2 regions of the Streptomyces sp. W16 genome follow, and region 2 is predicted to be linked to the other one. Evidence: predicted binding sites of a transcription regulator. Region 2 holds the regulator's gene; the other holds the start of a gene.
The links. Region 2 encodes HspR, which represses chaperone genes until heat shock. Its sites were predicted from a motif close to TTGAGNNNNNNNNNCTCAA; they were not measured.
Positions count from the first base shown of each region.

Region 1: a site for HspR is predicted at 7,097-7,115, ahead of lon (endopeptidase La). Genes of this name have one in related genera too.

Region 1 covers NZ_JAWOAI010000299.1:394-11,100, forward strand. Annotated here, with positions in the region: gene R6V09_RS32190 (sensor histidine kinase) at 170-1,276, opposite strand; gene R6V09_RS32195 (response regulator transcription factor) at 1,273-2,013, opposite strand; gene R6V09_RS32200 (spermidine synthase) at 2,127-2,804, opposite strand; gene R6V09_RS32205 (rhomboid-like protein) at 2,971-3,846, shown strand; gene R6V09_RS32210 (sulfatase family protein) at 3,843-5,405, opposite strand; gene R6V09_RS32215 (TIGR03086 family metal-binding protein) at 5,492-6,064, shown strand; gene R6V09_RS32220 (hypothetical protein) at 6,270-6,473, opposite strand; gene R6V09_RS32225 (DUF4259 domain-containing protein) at 6,491-6,910, opposite strand; gene lon (endopeptidase La) at 7,138-9,555, shown strand; gene R6V09_RS32235 (MarR family winged helix-turn-helix transcriptional regulator) at 9,685-10,170, shown strand; gene R6V09_RS32240 (protein phosphatase 2C domain-containing protein) at 10,186-10,707, opposite strand, start outside.
Region 2 covers NZ_JAWOAI010000143.1:3-12,405, forward strand. Annotated here, with positions in the region: partial or broken gene R6V09_RS20355 (DnaJ C-terminal domain-containing protein) at 1-842, shown strand, start outside; gene R6V09_RS20360 (heat shock protein transcriptional repressor HspR) at 848-1,297, shown strand; gene R6V09_RS20365 (sugar ABC transporter substrate-binding protein) at 1,581-2,687, shown strand; gene R6V09_RS20370 (caspase, EACC1-associated type) at 2,695-4,764, opposite strand; gene R6V09_RS20375 (effector-associated constant component EACC1) at 4,767-5,156, opposite strand; gene R6V09_RS20380 (transglutaminase family protein) at 5,253-6,095, opposite strand; gene R6V09_RS20385 (alpha-E domain-containing protein) at 6,097-7,029, opposite strand; gene R6V09_RS20390 (circularly permuted type 2 ATP-grasp protein) at 7,026-8,573, opposite strand; gene R6V09_RS20395 (helix-turn-helix transcriptional regulator) at 8,836-9,897, shown strand; gene R6V09_RS20400 (helix-turn-helix transcriptional regulator) at 9,860-10,843, opposite strand; gene R6V09_RS20405 (helix-turn-helix transcriptional regulator) at 10,840-11,877, opposite strand; gene R6V09_RS20415 (hypothetical protein) at 12,181-12,403, shown strand, end outside.

The sequences.
Region 1 (10,707 bases), on a different contig from region 2:
CGGAAAGTGTGTTTCGGGGGCCGAAATGGCGGGAAACAAGCGTGGTTCCGCTATGGGAGGGGTGTGTTGGTGCGGGCCGGGCGCACGAACGGCGCGGGCCTGTGCCTGATCACACGTGTCCGTCAGCGCGGACCGTCGTGGATCTTGGGGCTCCGGGTCGAACTTTACGTCAACTTGGCACGGATGACAGTCCCGGAAGGGTGACGATGATCCTGCAGCCACGGTCGGATTCGGCCACGCCGATCCGGCCGCCGTGCAGATCCACCGCCCAGCGGGCGATCGCCAGGCCGAGGCCCGTACCGCCGTCGCTGCCGGGTCCGTGGGGCGCGCTCACCGCTCCCCGGTTGAACCGCTCGAAGATGTGCGCCCACTCCGCCTCAGGGATGCCGGGCCCCTCGTCCAGGACCTCCAGCTCCAGCGACTCCGGGAGTGACCCGCGCCGCGCCTTGACCGTGACCCGGCCGTGCGCGGGGCTGTGCTTGACCGCGTTGTCGATGAGGTTGGCGACGACCTGGTGGATGCGCTCCGGGTCCGCGAGCGCGGTCAGCTCCGGCGGGGACACGTCCAGGTGCAGATGGACGTCCGTGCGCGTGTGACTGCCCGAGCCGGACGCGATGCCGGCGCGCGCGGAGGCGACCATGTTGGCCTCCTTGAGCACACCCGAGAGATACGGCCACACCTCGAAGCGGCGCGTCTTCAGCGGTACGACGCCGTTGTCCAGGCGGGAGAGGTCCAGCAGCGTCTCGACGAGACGTCCCAGGCGCTCCGTCTGCTTCAGCGCCGTACGCATGGTCTCCGGATCGGCGGCCGAGACGCCGTCGACGACGTTCTCCAGTACGGCGCGCAGGCCCGCGATGGGGGTGCGCAACTCGTGCGAGACGTTCGCGACGAGTTCCTTGCGCTGCCGCTCCTGGGCCTCCAGCTCGTCGGCCATGACGTTGATCGTCTCGGCCAGGTCGCCCAGTTCGTCGCGGCGGTTCTCGCGCACCCGGCGCGTGTAGTCGCCGCGCGAGATGGACCGGGCCACCGTGTTCATCTCGTCCAGCGGCGCGGTGAGCGAATGGGCCACGAACTGCGTTATCAGCAGTGTGGCGATCATCGAGAAGACCGTGATGAAGCGCAGCTCCGTCGCCGTGCGCATGGCGATCACCATCAGACCGGTGGTGATGAGCACCGCGATGACGACCAGCGCGCCCAGTTTGGTCTTGATCGAGAACGGGCGTACGCCGCCCCAGGGCTCCCCGGGGCTCCTCCGTGACGTCGGCCCGCCGCTCATGGCGTCGGTGTCTCCAGTGCGTAGCCGACACCGTGCACCGTGCGGATCCGCTCGGCGCCGATCTTCCGGCGCAGCGCCTTGATGTGGCTGTCGACGGTGCGGGTGCCGGAGGCGTCCGCCCAGTCCCACACCTCCGCGAGCAGCTGCTCGCGGGAGAGCACGGCACGCGGGGTGTTCGCCAGGCAGACCAGCAGGTCGAACTCGGTGGGCGTGAGATGCACGTCCTCGCTGCGCACCCGTACCCGGCGCTGTGCGTGGTCGATCTCCAGCTCGCCGAGGCGCAGGATGCCGGAGCGCGGGGTGGACGCGGCCACCACGGCACGCTCCACGCGGCGCAGCAGGACGTGCACCCGTGCCGCCAGCTCCCGCATCGAGAACGGCTTGGTCATGTAGTCGTCGGCGCCGACCCCGAGCCCGACCAGCATGTCGGTCTCGTCGTCGCGCGCGGTGAGCATCAGCACCGGCACCGGGCGGGCGGCCTGCACACGGCGGCAGACCTCCAGGCCGTCGAAGCCGGGCAGCATGATGTCGAGGATCAGCAGATCGGGCTGCCAGGCCTCGGCGGTGTCGACGGCCGAAGGCCCGTCGCCCGCGGTTTGCACGAGAAATCCCTCGGCGCGCAGGCGGGCCGCGATGGCGTCGACGATCGTCGGGTCGTCCTCGACCACCAGCACCCGGCGCTGTGCGCCCGGCGTGGCCGTGGCCGTACCGTTGTGGGAGGTACTTGTCTGCTCCATCGCCCGCCCCTGAAGTGTGCTTTCCGGAACCAGTGGGGTGATCCCATGACTGCGCTTGACGCTTGAATGATCCGCGTCAGGGAAGCAGGGTACGGGCAGTCACCACGCCTTTGCTATCCAGGTCGGACGGCGAGGTGCACCACGTCGGGAACTCCTCGGGCAACCGGGATCTCTTCGGTACGCACCTGCTGGAACCCGGCATTCCATAAGGTTCGTTCAAATTCCGGAGAGGGCTGCGCCGACCACACGGCGAGTACCCCTCCAGACCTCAACACCCTTGCGCAGCTTGCCAGTCCGGCCGGTGAGTAGAGGTTGTCGTTGCTGTCGGTGACGGTCCAGCCGGGCCCGTTGTCGATGTCGAGGCAGAGCGCGTCGAAAGTGGCGCAAGTCTCATTGACGAATGCGACTAGGTCCGTTTTCACAATGTCGGTCCGAGGGTCGGCGAGAGCGGGCGCGGAGAGCGCCGACAGCGGTCCGGAGCGGTGCCATTCGACGATCGCGGGCTCCCGCTCCACGACCGTGATCCGGCCCCAGCGGGGGTCCGCGGCGGCGTGCGCGAGCGAGAAACCCACGCCCAACCCGCCGATCAGCACGTCCGGTTCGGAGCGCCCGTCCAGCGCGGCGTACGCGGCGTCGACCAGCAGCCGCTCCGAGCGCCCGTCGGAAGTGTCCATCAGGAAGCACCCGTTGGCGATGATCTGCAGCAACTCCCCGTGCCGGCGCAGCACCACCTCGCCGTAGGGGCCCTCGCGACGGTCCAGGACAACGGGAGTGTCGTACGCGGTGGTCATACGGTCCATTTTGGCAGTTTCACCGGAACGGGCGGCGGAATCGGACCCCGGTGGACGCGTGAGAAGCCTTTCGGGTTGCTGTGAATCGGCTCTCGCGTGGCGTCGGTCATAGACAGCGACAGGTGGGACGGCGAAGGGTGGGGTGAAACGGAAGGAGCGCCTCACGGTGGAACGGACCGCGACGGCCGATACTCAGGCCTCCGCCACGCCCTCGGGCGCTTCCCTGGCCGACGAGGCCTCCCCGCTGCTGGACGCGATGCCGAGACAGCGGGAAGTCGCGGAAACGGCAGGTGACTTGAGGCTGCGGGCGGTGTCCGTCTCGGCGTCCACGCCCGCCGTTCCCCGGGAGTCCCGCCTCCTGGCCGCGCTCCGCCGCCTCCACCCGTGGCGGCTGCTGCCCACGCCCACCGGGACGCCGTTCACCTTCGGTTACGCGATGCTGCTCGTGGTCACCTCGCTCGTCGCGCAGTACGCCGATCCCACGCTGGTGAGTGAGCTGCACAAGGCCTCCAGCACCGATGTCACCCACCTCGTCCGTGACCCGTTCGTGGTGCTGGTCGCCAGCGCGCTGTGGATCGTCGGCGGGGTGCTGTCGCCGTACGCGTTTCTCTTCCTGCTGGTGCTGACCGCGCTGGAGCGGCGGATCGGCGGGGTGCGGGCCGCCGGGGTGTTCCTGACCGGGCACATCCTGGCCACGCTCGCGACCGAGGGCACCGTGGGGCTGGCCGTGCTGGCGGGGCACCTGCCCGACAGCTCGCTGCACCGCCTCGACTACGGCATCAGCTTCGGCGTCGCCGCGAGCACGGGAGCGCTGGCCGGTCTGCTCAGGCCGTGGCTCGGGCTGCCGCTGCTCGCCCTGTTCGGCTGGACGCTGCTCTCGGACCTGATCGCGTTCACCGACCCCATGACCAGCTGGGGCCACCTGATCTCCCTGACGATAGGCGTCTCGACCTGGCCGCTGATACGGCGGTGGCAGCGGGCCGCGCGGGTGGCTGGGACGGCTCGGGTCGAGGCTGCCCGGGTCGAGGTCGCGCGGGTCTAACTCCCGGCCCGTCTGGCCGCGTTCAGCCCCTTCGCCAGTGCCGGGACGCCAAGTCGCGCTTCCTGCGCGGCGGTTGCCTCGTGCAGCTTGTTGGTGAGCTGGTAGGGGTCGGCGCGCAGGTCGTAGTACTCGCGGAAGAGCACCTTGCCGTCGCCGTCCGTGGGTCGGCCGTTCTTGTCGAGACGGGTGCGGTAGTACTCCGTGTACTGCTCGGACCTGCCGATGTACGTCGCCCAGGTGTGGATCGGTTCCTTGTCCTGCCGGTTCCACCACCACTCGGCGAGCAGATGGTCCCGGTCGCCGGTGCCGAGGAGCGAGTGGCCGTCGTGCGGGGTGTCCGGGGTGATGCCGGCCGCGTCGAGGAGGGTGGGCGCGATGTCCACGTGGCCGGTGAGACGGTCGTCGGAGGTTCCCCTGTCGAGACCCCGGGCCGGCCACGACAGCTGGAACGGCACCTCCAGACTCGGCCGGTACGGCACCGACTTGCGCAGCCAGCCGTGGTCGCCCCAGCACAGTCCGTGATCGCTGGTGTACAGCACGAGCGTGTTCTCCAGCTGGCCGAGCGCGCGCAGCTGGTCGCGGAAGTCGCGCATCGCGTCGTCCACCGACAGCAGGGTCCTCAACTGGCGGGCGCACAGGGCCTGTCCGGCGGCCAGACCGTGCTTGGACTTGCGCAGGAACGCGGGCTTGTCCGCCTTGTCGGTCTCGAAGACGGACGGCCGCCCGGGCCACTCGGGGACGCGTGTGTGGGCGTACTTCTTCTCCGGGATGTTCAGTTCGTGCGCGCTGCGCGTGGCGACGTACGCGAACCATGGCCGCCGGTCCGTGCGTGAGTCCTCCAGGAAGGCGAGGGCGCGGTTCTTGATGACGGTGGTGTTGTAGCCGGGGATGTTCCGGACCGTTCCGCCGTCGTTGTAGTGGCCGTTGTAGTACGCCACCGGTTCCTGGAGCAGCCACTCGTCGAAGTGGGGTGGGTTGTCGCCGGTGTGCCAGTAGTTCAGGTACTTGCCGAACAGGCCGGTGCGGTAACCGGAGTTGTGCAACTGCCTTTGGACTGTGGTGTGTTGGTCCAGGTGGTAGGGGTGGCGGGTGTCCAGGACGCCGTGGTTGTGCGCGTAGCGGCCCGACATGATCGAGGCGCGGGAGGGCGCGCACAGTGGGGTGTTGGCGTGCGCCCGCTCGAAGGTGACGCCGTTCTCGCCGAGCCAGTCCACGGTCTGCGGGGTCGCCCACTCGGTGTCCTTGGGCTGGTCGTCCGTGACGACCAGGAGGATGTTGGGGCGGTCGTCGCCCCGGGCGCGGGTACGGGGAGTGGGGGAGGGCGAAGGGGAGTTGACGGCACGGGCGGGCGTGACCGGTCGGGCCACCGGGGTGTGCTTGTCGTCTTTCGCCGCGTGGAGGGCCACCGGGATCGCGGCGGCCGTCGCGACCACGGCGGTTCCGGCCACGACGGCTCGCCTGCGCGGCCCGCGCCGCGGCTGCCCCTCACTCACCGGGTCGTTCATTTCATCCCCCATGTCCCCGTAGGCGTAGACCGCCAGCTGTGAATCTGCTTGCATTTTGCGGCAGTTGGCTGTGAATGCCGTTGCGGGGGTGTAGCGATGGCGTGGCGAGTGGATCGCAGTCCAGGGCGGGGGAGGTCCGAGTGACGGATACGGATGCGGTACGACGGATCGAGCGGGCGATCGATGCAACTGGCTTGGTGGTGTCCGGAGTTGGTGAGGGCCGGTGGAAGAATCCCACCCCCTGCGCGGAGTGGGACGCCCGGACCCTCCTGAACCACACGGTGGGCGGGATGCGCATCTTCGCCGCCGAACTGAACGGCACCGACCCGGGCGCCGAGCACGAGTCCGACTGGCTGGGCGCGGATCCCCGGGGCGCGTACGCGGAGGCGTCCGAGACGGACCGTGCGGCCTGGAACCGCCCGGGGGCCCTCGACACCACCGTTCACATCTCGCTCGGTGCGCTGCCCGGCCCGATGGCCGCGCTGATCCATTTCACGGAGGTCTGCGTCCACGGCGTGGACCTGGCGGTCGCGACGGACCAACGAGCTCTGGTGGACGAGGAGTTGTGCGGAGAGCTGCTGTCGGTGATGCGAGGGATGGGCGGCTTCGACGCGTACCGCATACCGGGCGTCTTCGGCCCCGAGGTCCAGGCCCCGGCGGACGCGGCCCCGCATGCGCGGCTGCTGGCCTACTTGGGCCGCACGGTCTCCTGATCCGGCCGGTTCGGTGACCGGCGGTTCAGTGGCTGGTAGTTCGGTGACCGGTAGTTCGGTTGCCGACCCCCGCCGCGCTGGGACACCCTCTCCGTGAAAGTGTGACACTTCGGACGCAGGTGTCACACTTTTTCGCCGCCCCCTCCCCGGACGGCGAGCGTCCCCGCGAGTCCGGGGCAGGCCCGCTCCGGCCGAGTCGGCTGGATCAGGAGTAGAAGCCTCGGCCGTATTCGTCCCGGCTCAGGATGAAGTCGTCCGGGCGATCGTCGCGGAGCTCCTCGTATCGCTCCGCGAAGACGTCGAGCGCCTGGTGAAGGGTGCACCCCAGGGTCTCGCGGATGGTGACGAGTGCAGGGATGATCCGGTGCTCCAGGATCTCCCGGTCCACGCTCTCGGGCAGTTGTTCCATGGCGACGTGATCCTAGATCAGGCGGAACTGCTCCCCCGGTGGCTGGGCGTGAGCGTGCTGCGGAGCCCGTTGACGGTCGCGTGCCAGGGGACGCCGTCCGGGTCGGCCCAGAGCTCCAGGAGTTCGGACGGCTCGGTCAGGACGCGGTCGAGGGCCTGGAGGGCGAGGGTGCGTAGACCGGTGAGGTCGGGGAGGGGCTCGTCCGGTCCGTAGTGGGGGTGGGCGGGCTCGCCGCCAGGGCATTGCGCGGCGACCAGGGCCGCTGCCGCGACGGCTTCGTCGCCGAGGCGCGCGTCCAGGTGGTTGGCGGTGTCGGCCGCTCGGACGAGGGTGTCCCGCACCAAGCCCTGACGCGCGTCCGGGGAGGTGTCGTCGAGGTCGCCGCACCAGTCCGCCGCGGTGTCGTTGTCGAAGGGGCCGACATCCCAGGTGCCCATGTGTCTCTCCTGATCGTGACGGTGTCCGGGCATCGTGGCAGGAGCCACTGACATCGGCCGCCCCGAGATCGAGTGCCCCGGGAAGCTCACGCGCCGATTCCGCGTTGACCTGCATCGAGGCAGTCACGCCTTCGCTGATCGCTCACGGCGAACAACAGGTGGGGAACAATCGAAGACGCCCAAGCATTGAGTCGGCATAGCTCAACTTGACTGCCTAAGGGGAGATCATGGCTTCGACGTCCACACCGCTCACCCTGCCCGTGCTGCCGCTCGACGACGAGGTCGTGCTGCCCGGAATGGTGGTTCCGCTGGACCTGAACGACACCGATGTACGCGCCGCCGTGGAGGCCGCCCAGGCCGCCGCGCGGTCCGAGCCCGGAAAGCCCAAGGTCCTGCTGGTGCCACGCATCGACGGGACTTACGCGAGCACCGGCGTGCTCGGCACCGTCGAGCAGGTCGGCCGGCTGGCCGACGGCGACCCGGGCGCGCTGATCCGCGGCCGTAGCCGCGTGAAGATCGGCGCCGGGACCACCGGTCCTGGTGCCGCGCTCTGGGTCGAGGGCACCGCGCTCGACGAGAGCCTGCCGGAACCGTTGCCCGGCTCGGTCACCGAGCTGGTGAAGGAGTACAAGGCGCTGGCCACCGCGTGGCTGCGCAAGCGGGGGGCCTGGCAGGTCGTCGACCGCGTGCAGGCCATTGATGATGTGTCCACGCTCGCCGACAATTCCGGCTACTCACCTTTCCTGACCACCGAACAGAAGATCGAGCTGCTGGAGACCGCCGACCCGGTGGCCCGGCTGAAGCTCGCCACCCAGCACCTGCGCGACCACCTCGCCGAGCAGGATGTCGCCGAGACCATCGCCAAGGACGTGCAGGAAGGCGTCGACAAGCAGCAGCGCGAGTTCCTGCTCCGCCGCCAGCTCGAAGCCGTCCGCAAGGAACTGCGCGAGCTGAACGGGGACACGAGCGACGGCGAGGAGTCCGACGACTACCGCGCCCGCGTCGAGGCCGCCGATCTCCCCGAGAAGGTCCGCGAGGCCGCGCTCAAGGAGGTCGAGAAGCTGGAGCGGTCCTCCGACCAGTCGCCAGAGGGGTCGTGGATCCGCACCTGGCTGGACACCGTTCTCGAACTGCCGTGGAACGAAAGGACCCAGGACGAGTACGACATCCAGGGCGCCAAGGCGATCCTGGACGCCGAGCACGCCGGTCTGAACGACGTGAAGGAGCGCATCACCGAGTACCTGGCCGTGCGCAAGCGGCGCGCTGAGCGGGGCCTGGGTGTTGTGGGCGGCCGGCGCGGCGGTGCCGTACTGGCCCTCGTCGGTCCGCCCGGTGTCGGCAAGACCTCGCTCGGCGAGTCCGTCGCGCACGCGATGGGACGGAAGTTCGTGCGGGTCGCGCTCGGCGGTGTGCGTGACGAGGCGGAGATCCGCGGTCACCGGCGTACGTACGTCGGTGCGCTGCCCGGCCGTATCGTCCGCGCCATCAAGGAGGCCGGGTCCATGAACCCGGTGGTCCTGCTCGACGAGATCGACAAGGTGGGGTCCGACTACCGGGGCGACCCGGCCGCGGCTCTGCTCGAAGTCCTCGACCCGGCGCAGAACCACACCTTCCGCGACCACTACCTGGAGGTCGAACTCGACCTGTCCGACGTCGTGTTCCTCGCGACGGCGAACGTCCTGGAGGCCATCCCGGAGGCACTGCTCGACCGGATGGAACTGGTCCGGCTGGACGGCTACACCGAGGACGAGAAGGTCGTCATCGCCCGTGACCACCTGCTCCCGCGCCAGCTGGAGCGGGCGGGGCTCAAGGACGACGAGGTCGTCATCGACGAGAGCGCGCTGCGCAAGCTCGCCGGTGAGTACACCCGTGAGGCGGGTGTCCGCACCCTGGAGCGGTCGATCGCCCGGCTGCTGCGCAAGATCGCCGCGCAGCACGAACTGGGCGAGCGGGAGCTGCCGTTCACGGTGACCGACGCCGACCTGCGCGGTCTGATCGGCCGGCCGCACCACGTGCCCGAGTCCGCCCAGGACCCGGCGGAGCGCCGTACGGCGGTTCCCGGTGTCGCCACCGGCCTCGCGGTCACCGGCGCGGGCGGTGACGTCCTCTACGTCGAGGCGTCGCTCGCCGACCCGGAGACCGGCGCGGCGGGGCTGACCCTGACCGGTCAGCTCGGTGACGTGATGAAGGAGAGCGCGCAGATCGCCCTGTCGTTCCTGCGCTCGCACGGCGCCGAACTGGAGCTGCCCGTCGCCGACCTGAAGGACCGGGGCGTGCACATCCACTTCCCGGCGGGTTCGGTGCCGAAGGACGGTCCGAGCGCGGGTGTCACGATGACGACGGCCCTCGCGTCGCTGCTGTCCGGCCGGCTGGTCCGTACGGACGTGGCGATGACCGGTGAGGTCTCGCTGACCGGCCGGGTCCTGCCGATCGGCGGGGTGAAGCAGAAGCTGCTCGCCGCGCACCAGGCGGGGGTCACGACGGTGATCATCCCGAAGCGCAACGAGCCCGACCTGGACGACGTCCCGGCCGAGGTCCTGGACAAGCTCGACGTCCACGCGGTGACGGACGTCCGCCAGGTCCTGGAGCTGGCGCTGTCGCCGGCGACGAACGGAGCGACGTCGGAGGTTCCGGTGGCGGCGTGACGGACGCCACCGGTCAGGTGAAGGCCCGGGTCCCTTTTCACGAGGGGCCCGGGCCTTCGTCGTACGTAGGTCCCACCCTGCGAAATACTGGCGAAACTGCGGCGACTTTCACGATCAGGAAAGCAGAACATGGGTGCTGACGTGCACAAGGACGAGGACAGAATCGACAGCGGGATTCCGGATCCCGATCCCGAATACCTGTCCCTGGAACGCGAGTTGACGTTTCTCTTCCGGCGGGCCCGGGCCAACCAGGGGGAGATGGCCCGTGAGGTCCACCCCGACCTGGAGTCCGCCGCGTACGGCCTGCTGGTCCGGCTGGACGAGTACGGACGGCAGCGGGCCACCGAGCTCGCCGCCTACATCGGCGTCGGCAAGGCCACCATGTCCCGCCAGCTGCGCGCCCTGGAGGAACTGGGCCTGATCGCCCGCGAGCCCGATCCGGCGGACGGCCGCGCCTGGCTGGTCGACGTCACCGACGAGGGCCGGCGTCGCGTCGCGCACGTCCGCGAGGCCCGGCGGGCGCGCTACGTCAGCCAGCTCTCCCACTGGGACCGCCGGGAGGTCGCCGAACTCGCCCGGCTGCTCCACCGGTTGAACGGCGTCATGGAGAAGTGAGAGAGAAGTAGGGGCTCACAGCTCGACGTACCCGACCGTCGCGTCGTCGTGCGTCTTGCTCCGGCGCAGATACGTCCGGGTCTCCGCGTCGGCCCGTTCCAGCGCCCGCACCCGGCTCACCAGCTCCGCCGCCCCCTCCTTCCGTACGAGGGCGAAGCACTCCGCCCAGTCGCCCCGGCCGAACTTCTCCACCCACCTCGTCGCCCCGTCCGTCAGGGCGGCGAGGGCGCGGACCTCGGTGCGGGGGAGCGAGCCCGTCACCGCCCGTTCCGCGACCGACGGATCGGCGGCGGCCGTGAAGAAGCCGCCCTCCTTGTTACGGAGCGTGGCGTCGATCAGCGCGTCCGTGGCGCGAGCGGCGCGGGGCAGCCGCGACAGGCGGTCGTCCAGTACGGCGGTCACCTCGCCGGCCGGGGATTCGACCAGCAGGGCGGAGTCCGAAAGGACCAGGTATTCGATCTCCTGCGGGGACCAGCGGGCCAGGACCACCGTTGCCTGCGGGGTGCGTGGGTGAGAAAGGTCACAGGTGGTGGAGTG
Region 2 (12,403 bases):
GCGGCTTCGGCGGCGGGATCGGCGACGTGTTCGGCGGCCTGTTCAACCGGGGCGGCGCGGGCACGACCCGTACCCAGCCGAGGCGCGGCCAGGACATCGAGTCCGAGGTCACGCTCAGCTTCACGGAGGCCATCGAAGGGGCCACGGTTCCGCTGCGGATGTCCTCGCAGCAGCCCTGCAAGGCCTGTTCGGGCACCGGCGACAAGAACGGCACACCGCGCGTGTGCCCGACCTGCGTCGGTACCGGACAGGTGGCGCGCGGCTCCGGCGGCGGCTTCTCGCTCACGGACCCGTGCCCGGACTGCAAGGGCCGGGGCCTGATCGCCGAGCACCCGTGCGGCGAGTGCAAGGGCAGCGGGCGTGCCAAGTCGTCGCGGACCATGCAGGTCCGGATCCCCGCGGGGGTCACGGACGGCCAGCGCATCCGGCTGCGCGGCAAGGGCGCACCGGGTGAACGGGGCGGTCCCGCGGGCGACTTGTACGTCATGGTGCACGTCGACACGCACCCCGTGTTCGGCCGCAAGGACGACAACCTGACGGTGACGGTCCCGGTGACGTTCGCCGAGGCGGCGCTGGGCGGCGAGGTCAGGGTGCCCACCCTGGGCGGACCCCCGGTGACGCTGAAGCTGCCGCCGGGCACGCCGAACGGCCGGACGATGCGGGCCCGCGGCAAGGGCGCCTTCCGCAAGGACGGCACCCGGGGCGATCTCCTCGTGACTGTCGAGGTGAGTGTCCCCAAGGACGTCACGGGGAATGCTCGTGACGCACTTGAGGCGTATCGAGAGGCGACCGCGGGCGAGGACCCGCGGGCGGAGCTGTTCCAGGCCGCGAAGGGAGCATGAGAGTGATGGACGGCCGTCGACGCAACCCGTACGAGCTGACCGAGGAGACCCCGGTCTACGTCATCTCGGTGGCGGCCCAGCTCTCCGGCCTGCACCCGCAGACGCTGCGCCAGTACGACCGCCTCGGCCTGGTCTCCCCGGACCGCACGGCCGGGCGCGGCCGGCGCTACTCGGCCCGCGACATCGAACTGCTGCGCACCGTCCAGCAGTTGTCGCAGACCGAGGGCATCAACCTGGCCGGCATCAAGCGCATCATCGAGCTGGAGAACCAGGTCGTGGCGCTCCAGCAGCGCGTCGCCGAACTCCAGGCGGCGGTCGAGGGCGCGGCGGCGACGATGCAGCAGCGCGAGGCCGCGGTGCACGCCTCCTACCGGCGCGACCTGGTCCCGTACCAGGAGGTCCAGCAGACCAGCGCGCTGGTGGTGTGGCGGCCGAAGCGGCAGTCCTCGGACTGACGCACGCGCACACAACCGTGCAGGGGCCCGGAGGCTCACCCGCCTCCGGGCCCCTGCACGGTTGTGTGATCTTTGCCCACTCATGAACTCCCGTTGAGTGGAGGGTCGGTAAAGAGCGTTTGGATGGGATTCCGCAAGGTCTCCACATACAAACGGAACGTGATGTTGCCATCTCGTTAAGTAGTTCCGCTTGACGCCGATGGTCGCAGCCGCGTTGGCTTTTCAGTCACCTGGGTTGCAATGCTGCGCCCACGTCCGGACGGCACCAGAAGTGAGCAACCCAATGCGTCGTATCGCCATATCCGTGGCCGCGTCCTCGCTGGCCCTGCCCCTGGCCGCCTGTGGCGTGCTCAACTCGTCGGGGAGCAGCTCGGACGCCACCCCGGCCAAGGGCAACGACATCACGGTGGGCGTCCTGATGCCGGAGAAGACGAACACGCGGTACGCGGAGTTCGACTTCCCGATCATCAAGTCGACGGTCAGTGAACTCACCGACAAGAAGGGCAAGTCCGAGTACCAGAACGCCGGCGGCGTCGCGAGCGTCCAGGACAAGCAGATGCAGAAGATGATCGACCAGAAGGTCGACATCATCGTGCTCGACGCCGTCGACTCGCACCTCATCCTGCCCATGGTGAAGAAGGCCAAGGCCGCGGGCATCCCGGTCATCGCCTACGACCGCCTGGCCGAGGGGCCGATCGACGCGTACGTCTCCTTCGACGGCGAACTGGTCGGCGAGGTGCAGGGCCGCTCCCTGGTCGAGGCGCTGGGCAGCAACGTGGACACCTCCGACAAGGTCGTCATGATCAACGGCTCGCCGACCGACCCCAACGCCGGGGTGTTCAAGCAGGGGGCGCTGTCCGAGCTGCAGGGCAAGGTGACGGTCGCCGCGAGCTACGACACCAAGGCCTGGGACCCGGTCGTGGCCCAGCAGGAGATGACCAAGGCGATCGACAAGCTCGGCAAGGACAACATCGCCGCGGTGTACTCCGCCAACGACGCCATGGCCGGCGGCATCATCAAGGCCCTGCAGAACGCGGGCGTGACGAAGATGCCGCCCATCACCGGCCAGGACGCCGAACTCCCCGCCGTGCAGCGGATCGTGACCGGCGAGCAGTACATGAGCGTCTACAAGCCGTACCCCGACCTGGCGGAGGCCGCCGCGAAGATCGCGGTCGCCAAGGTCCAGGGCAGGGACATCGAGTTCGACGCCCTCACCCGGGACTCGGTGGACAGCCCCACCAACAAGAAGATCCCCTCGCAGCTGGTGTCCGTGGTCGCGCTGACGAAGGACAACATCGCGTCGACGGTGGTCGCGGACGGGATCTACAAGATCTCCGACATCTGCACCAGCAAGTACAAGTCGGCGTGCGCGGCGGCCGACCTGAAGTAGGCCGGGGTCAGTCGGCGGCCACGATGGCGTGCAGCCGGGTGTCGTCGCTGCCCACGTACAGGACTCCGTCCACCACGGCGGGCGAGGACACGACGGGCCCGCCGGTCGGAAAGCGCCAGCGCTCCCGGCCGGAGACGGTGTCCACGGCGTAGACGCTGCCGTCGTCGCTGCCGAAGTGGACGGTGGTGCCGGTGACGGCCGGGGTGGTGCGGACCGGGCCCATGGCAGTGAAGCGCCACTTGACCTTGCCGGTGGCCGCGTCGAGGGCGTACAGGCGCTCGTCGTCGTTTCCCACGTAGACCGTGCCGTCGGCGACCGTGGGGGCGGAGCGGATGGCGCTGCCGGTGTCGTGGCGCCACTTCCGCTGCCCGTTCGAGGTGTCGAGGGCGTGCAGCTCGCCGCGCTGGTTGCCGACGTAGAGGGTCCCGTCGGAGAGGGCGGAGGGGCCGGAGACGGGGCTGTTGACGACGCGGGTGCCCCACTTCTTGCGCCGGGCGTGGGCGTCCAGGGCGTACACGTGGTTGCCCTTGTTGCCGAGGATCGCCGACGGACCGTCCAGCGCGACCCACTGGAGCGTCGTCATGCCGACGGAGAAGTGCCAGTGCTCCGTGCCGTGTTCGGCGTTCAGCATGTACAGCGTGCCGCTGTTGCCGACGCACAACCGGTCGGCGACGACTCCCACCGTCGTGGACACGCCGACCCTCCCCTCGGCGAAGTCCCAGCGCCCCTGTCCGGTGCCCTTGTCGGTCGCGTACAGGGTCCGGCCCGCGGTGGCGTACACGAGATCGCCGTGGACCGCCGGGGTCGACCGCACGGGCCCGGCGTCGAGCGCGCGGCTCCACCTCCGCTCCCCGGTGGCCGCGTCCACGGCGTGCAGGGAACCGCCGTCGTCGCCCACGTACACCACCCCGTCCACCACGGTCGGGGTGGACCGCACGCAGTGGTCGGTCTGGAAGCTCCACAACCGGGTGCCGGGCGCGGGGGGCGGAGGAACTGCCTTGGCGGAGGAGGGTGTTGGTGTGAGTGGGGGAACTGCCGTGGCGGGGGCCGGAGTTGGCGCGGGCGCGGGAACTGCCTTGACCGGAGCGGGTGTTGGGGCGGGAACCGGTGGGGCCGGGGCCTCGACGGCGGGCCGGTCCCCGAGTTGCGTGGTCGCCGCCCTCGACACACTGCGGCTGTCGTCCTCGGTCAGGCGTCGGAGTTCCTCCTCCGCGCGGTGGCGCACCGTCGCGTTGCCGTAGCGGCGCAGGTGGGCGAGTGGCTCCACGGCGCCGAGCCGTGCCATGGCGATCGGGCTGCTCAGCGCGAGCTGGATCTGTGTGGGCAGGGCCCAGTTGACGTTCCGGGCGATGACGATACGGCCCTCGACGTTCTCCTGTTTCTTGGGCCGTTGCTGCGGCAGTTCGGCCACGACCCGGTCGTGGACGTAGGAGTACAGCTCGTCGAGGGTGATGTCCCCGTCGCCGTCGAGGTCGGCGCCGCCGTCGCGCAGGCCCTGTACGAGATGGCGGGTGAAGACGGACTGCGGGGCGCTGCCGTTGACCCGGTCGCCCTCGAAGGAGTACTGGGTGGCGTCGGAGGCGGTGAGCACCGTACGGCCGCGGCCGTGGAACTTGTCCAGGGCCCGCACGTCGCTGTCGCCCTTGCTGGCCAGCCGGGCGGCCGGGAAGGCGCCGCTGTAGCAGCAGTCGAGGATCAGTACCTGCCGGCGTGACATGCAGGCCGTCATCACCCGGTCGATCAGGCCGGCGTGCAGCGAGGTGACCAGCAGGTTGTCGCGGCGGGTGTCGGCCGTGGCGAGGTGGAGCTCGCCCTCGTCGTCCTTGAGGCCGTGGCCGGTGAAGTACAGCAGGATGAGGTCGTCGTGGTGGCGGTCCTTGCAGAACTCGCCGAGGACCTGGCTGATGCGGTAGTGCGGTTCGTCGACCAGGACGGTGACGTCGTCGAACCCGGCGATGTCCGGGTCGCGCAGCACCTCGGCGAGCGCCTGCGCGTCGTGCGCGGGCGCGGTCAGCCGGCGCAACCCCTCGTCCTCGTAGGTGTAGTTGGCGATCAGGAGGGCCAGTTTCCGTCCCACGGCTACTCGGCGTCCGATCCGTGGCGGCGGACGAACGCGTCGACCAGTTCCCGGCGTTCGTCGGCGGACGCCCGCTCCAGTTCGATGGTGTCGCCGTCGATCGTGACCGAGACGCGGTGCCGGGCGGACTGCCGGCCGAGCCAGTCCCGCAGGGTCTCGACGAGCGTGGGCAGGACCCCGCCGGAGGCGCTCAGGGCCAGCACCACGGCCCCGACGGTCACCGGGTCGACGGCCTTCGCCCCCGCGGGCGGCACGGCGTCGGACATCGACGCGTGCACGCGCATCGCGTCGATGTCGAGCCCGCGGAGCTCGGCCCGCAGTCGGCCCACGAACCGCTCCGCCTCCTCCTGGTCCGCGGCGCCGTCCGGAGCCAGTCCCAGCAGTACGTCCATGGCACACCTCCCCCGTGTACCCAAGTGTGGTGACTCGGGGCGCCGGCCGGGGGAATTTCCACGAAGTCGGAACAAGCACCGCACACTTGGCGCGCGTCACGCCACCCGCGTGAACTCCACCGTCACCTCCGGCGGCCCGCCGGCCACACCCCGGTAGATCCCCTTGTGCGGGGTCACGTCGTCGTAGTCGCGCCCGCGTCCGACGACCACATGGGACTCGTCGGGGCGGGTCCGGTTGGTGGGGTCGTAGCCGCACCAGTCGCCCGCCCAGTACTCGACCCAGGCGTGGCTCTGCCCGGCCACCGGGCGGTGCAGCTCCGCCTCCCGCTCGGGGTGGAGATAGCCGGAGACGTAGCGCGTGGGCAGGCCCAGGCCCCGCAGCAGGGCGATGGTGACGTGCGCGATGTCCTGGCAGACACCGGCGCCCTGCTCCCAGGCCTCGGCGGCGGAGGTGTTCACGCCGGTGACGCCGGGGAGGTACGCCACCCGGTCGGCGACCAGCGCGGAGACCGCCACCGCCGTCTCGTGCGGATCGAGTCCTACGGCCGCCTTGCGCGCCTTCTTCAGGAGCTTGGGCGGGACCGTCGTACGGACCGTGGGGCCGGTGAACTCCAACAGGCGGGAGTTTGTGGTCCGTTCGGTCACCTCCTGCCAGGCGGGGGAGGGGCCGAGCAGCTCCGGCGGGGACGTCTCGACGAGGCTCGACGCGGTGATCGTGAGGTCCGCGTGCGGGTCCATCAGGTCGAAGCCGGTGACCTGGGTGCCCCAGTAGTCCCAGTACGACCAGGTCGGCGTCGTCGGGTTGACGGTCACGCGCGCGTCCAGCGTGGTCTGGCCGGGCAGCGTGAGCGGTGTCATCCGGACCTCGTTGTGGGAGGACACGGCCGCCTGGGCGTACGACACGCGGGTGGTGTGGCGGATGCGAAGCCTACGGGTCATCTCAGGCTCCTTCCTGGGCCCACTCGACGGGCCCCTGGTACGGGAAGAACAGTTCCGCGACGGCCTCCGCCGAGTCCATGCAGGCGTGCTGCAAGTCCTTGAGGAGGGCGGGCAGTTGTTCTTCCAGGGCGTGCGAGTCCAGGTATTCGAGACGGGTGCGCAGCCGGCCGATGGGGCGGCGCGCGGGGTCCTGGCGCTGGCGGCCGAGCGCGGTGAGGCACTCCTCGGCGGTGGTCAGCGCGTGCAGCGCCGAACGCGGGAAGTCCCGGTCCAGGAGCAGGAATTCGGCCACTCTCGGAGTGTCCCCGAAACCGCCGTACACGCGCGCGTACGCCTCGTCGGCGCCGCTCGCGCTGAGCAGCGTCGTCCAGTCGGGTGCGTGCGCGGCGTCCAACACCCGTACCGACAGCAGCCGTACGGTCATGTCCACCCGTTCAAGGCTCCGGCCCAGGACGACGAAACGCCAGCTGTCGTCGCGACTCATCGTGGAGTCGGCGAGGCCGAAGAACAACGCGGCGCGTCTGCGCACGAGTTCGAGATAGGCGTAGGGGCCCGTGCGGCGGGCCGCGAGGCGTTGGTCGGCCAGCGCGTGCCAGGTGGAGTTGAGGCACTCCCACATCTCCGAGGAGACGGCCTCCCGGGCGCTGCGGGCGTTGAGGCGGGCGGCACCGAGGGCGCCCTCGATGGAACAGGTCGAGCGGGCGTCGAAGGCGAGCTGGTCCAACACCTGCTGCATGTCGACGCGTTCGCCGCCCGCGTCGACCCCAAGGATCGCGTACAGCGACCGGCAGGCGACGTCCTCGTCGCGCCAGGGGTCCTCCAGCATGCGGTGGAGGTAGGCGTCGAGGATGCGCCCGGTGGTGTCGGCGCGCTCGACGTAACGGCCCGTCCACGTCAGGGCCTCGGCTATCCGGGAGAGGATCACGTCGTTCACTGCTGCTGCGCCCCTTCCTGTACGACCATGGGGTTGCCGTCGGGGCCGAGCTGGCGGGGTGCCACCTCGGGCAGTCCGCCGTCCGGGGTCAGCGGCTCGGGCTGTTCGGCGGGGCCCTCGGCGAGCACCCAGGTGTCCTTGGAGCCGCCGCCCTGGCTGGAGTTGACGATCAGGTTGCCCTCCTGGAGGGCGACGCGGGTGAGGCCGCCGGGGAGTACCCAGACGTCGGTGCCGTCGTTCACGGCGAACGGGCGCAGGTCGATGTGGCGGGGTGCCATGCGTTCACCCGCGAGGGTGGGGGAGGTGGACAGGGCGACGGGGCGCTGGGCGATCCAGCCGCGCGGGTCGGCGGCGACGGCTTTGCGAGTGCGTTCGAGGGTCTTCGCGTCTGCCTTGGGGCCGATGACGATGCCCATGCCGCCGGCGCCGTCGACGGGCTTCACGACCAGCTGGTCGATCTGGTCGAGGACCGCCTCCAACTGGCCCGGCTCGTCGGGGCGGTACGACTCCACGTTGGGGAGAATCGGTTCCTCGGAGAGGTAGTAGCGGATGAGGTCGGGGACGTAGGTGTAGAGGAGTTTGTCGTCCGCGATGCCGTTGCCGACCGCGTTCGCGAGTGTGACGTTCCCGGCCTGGGCGGCGTTCATGATGCCCGGGCAGCCGATCACCGAGTCGGGGCGGAAGTGCAGCGGGTCGAGGAAGTCGTCGTCGAGGCGCCGGTATACGACATGCACGGGCACCTCGCCGCGCGTGGTCCGCATCCACACCCGGTTGTTGCGGCACGTCAGGTCGTGCCCCACCACCAACTGCACGCCCATCAGCCGGGCGAGCAGGGCGTGTTCGAAGTAGGCGGCGTTCCCCGGCCCCGGGGTGAGGACCACGACGCGCGGATCCTGGGTGCCCGCGGGCGCGGCGGCCCGCAGCGCGGCGAGCAGCTTCTGCGCGTACCCGTCGACGGGGACCACGTGCTGCTCGGCGAAGAGGGAGGGGAAGATCCGCGTCATGGCTCTGCGGTTCTCGATGACGTACGACACCCCGCTGGGGACCCGCACGTTGTCCTCCAGCACCCGCAGGTCCCCGGCCTCGTCCCGGACGAGGTCGATGCCGGCGACATGGATGCGGACCCCGCCCGGTGGCTCGACGCCCTGCGCGGCCCGATGGAAATGAGCCGAGTTGAGGAGCAGCCGCCAGGGCACCACCCCGTCCTCGAAGGCGCGGCAGTGCGAGTAGGCGTCGGAGAGATAGGCCTCCAGGGCCCGCACTCTCTGCGCCACCCCGCGCTGGATGAGATCCCACTCCAGCGCGTCGATGATCCTCGGCACCAGGTCCAGTGGCCAGGGCCGTTCCTCGCCCGCGAAGGCGTAGGTGACCCCTCGGTCGGTGAACGCGCGGGCCATCTGGTCCGCGCGGAAGCGCAGTTCACTCGGCTCGATCGGTTGGAGTGCCGCCAGTACCGGCTCGTAGGCGGTTCTGACCTCACCCGGCCGCACAAACATCTCGTCCCACGCATCGGCCAATGCGTATGCGTCAAATATGTCCGCCATGAGGGGACGTTAGAGGCGGTACGTAACGCGACGATCTCTGAGTGATTTCCGGCAGCTCACGCGGAAAGTGATACGGCGAAGCGGCCGGCGGCCGTGGCCCGGTACCCCCCAGCTTGTTGCAAGGTAACGCGCGGAGGTGGGGAGATAGTGAGAGAAATAGGTTGTTTTCGGGGCCTGTTCGAGCGGGAGCCGTGTTGCGGAGCAGGTCGGGTCCGCGCATAGTTGCGCTGCAAAGAGCCGGGAACCGGGGGTGGGATGGGCGATGGCCGGGCACGGGACGGACGAGCATCCACACGGTGCTGACCGGCTCTGCGACGCCGGGGACCTCGTGTACTCCCGGGCCGTACGGCGGGGCCGGGTGCCGCGCACGGACGCCGAGCCGGTGCCGTGTCTGCTGGAGCTCGCCCTCCTCCACCCCGACCCCGACGACATGGACTGGCTGGTGCCGACCTCCCCGCAGGAGGTCATGACCCGGCTGCTGCGCGGGGTCTACGACGAGGTCAGCGAGAGCCACCGGCGGGTGGGCTCGGCCGTCGAGGCCTTCGAGCGGTACGCCGGTCTCGGCCGCCGTATCCAGACCTCCGCGCCGGCCTCCGGGGCCCTGGAGGGCGCCGCGATCCGCGTCCTGGACGGCCTCGCCCGTATCCAGGCGGCGATGGACGACGCGACCGAGGCCTGCACCGGTGAGGTCCTCACCGTCCAGCCCGGCGGCATCCGCCGCGAACCGGAACTCACCGAGGGCCTGCACCGCGCCCTGGCCCTGCGCTCGCGCGGGGTACGGATGCGCGACCTGTACACCCATGTCGCCCGGCACGGCCAAGGCCTGCTGAACTACCTGGAGTTGATGGGCGACGCGGTCGAGGCACGCACCCTCGACGAGGTCGTCGACCGCCTCATCCTCTTCGACCGCACGGTCGCCTTCATCCCCGCGAACGCCGACCACACCATGGCGCTGGAACTGCGCCACCCGGCGCTGATCGACTACTTCGTCACGGTCTTCGACCGCCTGTGGCGCCTCGCGATCCCCGTCGCCGCCCCCCTGCCCGACACCGGCATCGAGGGCATCTCCCACCGCGAACAGTCCATCGCGGCCCTGCTCGCGGAGGGCCACCAGGACGCGGTGATCGCGGAACGGCTCGGCATAAGCGTCCGCACCTGCCGCGCCCACATCGCCCGGCTGTCGGAGACGCTCGGCGCGGCCAGCCGTACCCAGCTCGGCGTCCGTATCGCCCAGGTGGGCCTGGACGGTGCCGCGTCACGGATGCCGGACGTGCCGCCCGCCCGGCTCAGCCCGGCGGATCAAGAATCCCCGACCGCGCTATGAGGTAGCCGAGTTGGGCCCGGCTCTCGCTGCCGAGGGTGGCGGCGAGCTTGGCGATGTGGACCCGGACGGTACGGATGTTCATGCCGAGGCGGTCGGCCAGCACGGCGTCGGTGTGCCCCTCCACGAGCAGGCTCGCGATGGCGCGCTGGCGCGGGCTGACGCCGTTCAGCGAGGGGCGTTGGACCGTCTCCGGGTACATCGGGGTGGCCAGGTGCCACAGCCGGTCGAAGACCGTGGCGCAGAAGGCGACCAGGGAGGGGTGGCGGACCTCCAGCGCGAGGGTGCGGTCCTCGTTGGCGGGCAGGAAGGCCACGGTGCGGTCGACGACGATGAGGCGGTCCGGGATCTCGTCCAGGGTGCGGGCCGCGACGTCGCCGTGCAGCCGCTCGTAGCGCGCGAGGACGGACGGGGCGTGGCGCAGGGTGTGCTGGTAGAGCGTGCGGAGCCGGCCGCCGCGGTCCAGCAGGGCCTGGTCGCGCTCCAGTGCCTCGGCGTGGAAGGAGAGGGCCGTATAGGTGGTGTGCGTGATGTGCGGCTGGATGGTGAGGACTTCGCCTGAGGTGGCGGCCATGGCGTGGGTGATGGCGGAGCCGATCCGGTCGAGCCCGCTCAGCACCTCGACGGTGGGGACGCGTTCCGTTCCGGGGCCGTGGCCGGCGATCCGCATCAGCGGTTCGAAGACGGTCTCCAGGCGGTCCTCCCGGCGCCGCTCGTCCGCGATGCGCTCCGCCGACCTCCGCAGCAGCCGGTGCAGCACCGAACCGGGCGCGACCGGGCGCAGCCAGCGGGGATCCTCCACGTCGGGGTGCACAAGACCGAGATCGAGCAGGCAGCGCGCGCTCTCGGCGTCCCCGGCCGGGACGCGCTCCTCGCGCAGCGCGCGGGCGTACAGGCTCAGCCCCTCCGCGCACAGCTCCTCCACTCCGTGCGTGTGCGCCTCGGTCACGGCCCGCTGTCTCCCTCCTGCGTCGGCTCGTCCTGCTGCAGGATCCCCGACTGAGCTATGAGGAAGCCGAGCTGGGCGCGGCTGCCGCTGCCCAGTGCCGTGGCGAGCTTGGCGATGTGGGCCCGGCAGGTCCGTACGTTCATGCCCAGCCGGCGGGCGATCGCCTCGTCGACATGGCCCTCGACGAGGAGCTTGGCGATGGAGTGCTGGATGTCGGTGATGCCGTCGGGGGCGGTCTCGTAGGGGCTGCCTGCGCTCAGCGGGACCGCGCGGCTCCACATGAACTCGAAGACCTTGATCAGGTAGCTCACGAGGCCGGGGTGGCGCAGCTCCAGGGCGACCTGCCGGTCGTCGCGGATGGGGATGAAGGCGACTGTCTCGTCACAGATGACGAGGCGCTCGACCAGCTCGTCGATGGTGCGGTACTCCACCTTGCCGTTGGCGAACTGGTCCACGTAGGCCAGCCGCTCCGGGATGTACCGGGCGGTGTGCTGGTACAGGGTCCGGATCCGCACGCCGCGGTCGGTGAGGGTCTTGTCGCGTTCCAGGCCTTCCATGATCCGGCGTTCGGGGTGGCGGACGCTCGGCTGGACCGTCAGTACTTCGTTGCGGCACTGGTCGGTGGCCAGGTCGAGGGCGCCGTTGATGCGGTCGAGGCCCTCCAGCACGGTGATCGAGTGCTCGGGCGAGGAGCCCTGGGCGGTGAGCATCATGAACGGCTCGAAGATCTCGGCCAGCTCCATGGAGGTGCGTCTGCGCTCGGAGATCTCGCGTTCGAGCGGGTTGAGCCGCAGGGACAGTGCCACCGAGGGGGGCACCGGCCGGAGCCAGTTCTCGTCGTCGGGATCGGCGTGCAGGAGGGCGAACTCCATCAGACAGGGAGCTGCCTCCACGTCCGCGCGGGCGACGCGTCCTGTGCGCAAGGCGTTGGCATATACCCGCCTTCCCTCCTCACACAGTTCAGCGATCGTGTGGGGATGTGTCGCTTCTGTCGGATTTGTCGTCAAATCTCCACCCCCCAGGGTCCTGAACATGCAGGAACATGATGCACTCATTGTGTGGTCATGACGTGCCTGAATGAGCCATCGTCTTATCAGACGGGGGAAGAGGGGACCTTCAAGTGAGGACGAAGCCAACTATGCGTAAGAGAATGCTTCGCTCGGTGCTTGTCGCCGCCTTCTCCGCCGTTGTGGCCTTCGGAACGCTGAGTGGCCTCTCTGGTGCGAAGAGCGACACGCGAGCCGGAGACACCCAGTGGTCGTCGGTGCGGGCCGACGGAGCCGTCAGTGATGACGTCCTCGTCGTGGCCCTGCCTGGCGACACCCAATGGTCTTGACATGACGACACCTCCTGACGACCGGTCCTTCCGACGCGAAATGGCCACGGCCTACCGCTCCGGCTGGCACTTCATCGATCTGGCCACCGCCATCCCCCACAGCGGTGACTCGCTCATGGTGACGGTGTTCGGCGAGCCGGTGGTAGTGACGCGCGACGAGGACGAGGACGTACGGGCGTACCGGTGTCTGCGACGGCCCCGGGGGGCGCCGCAGCCCGTGCGAT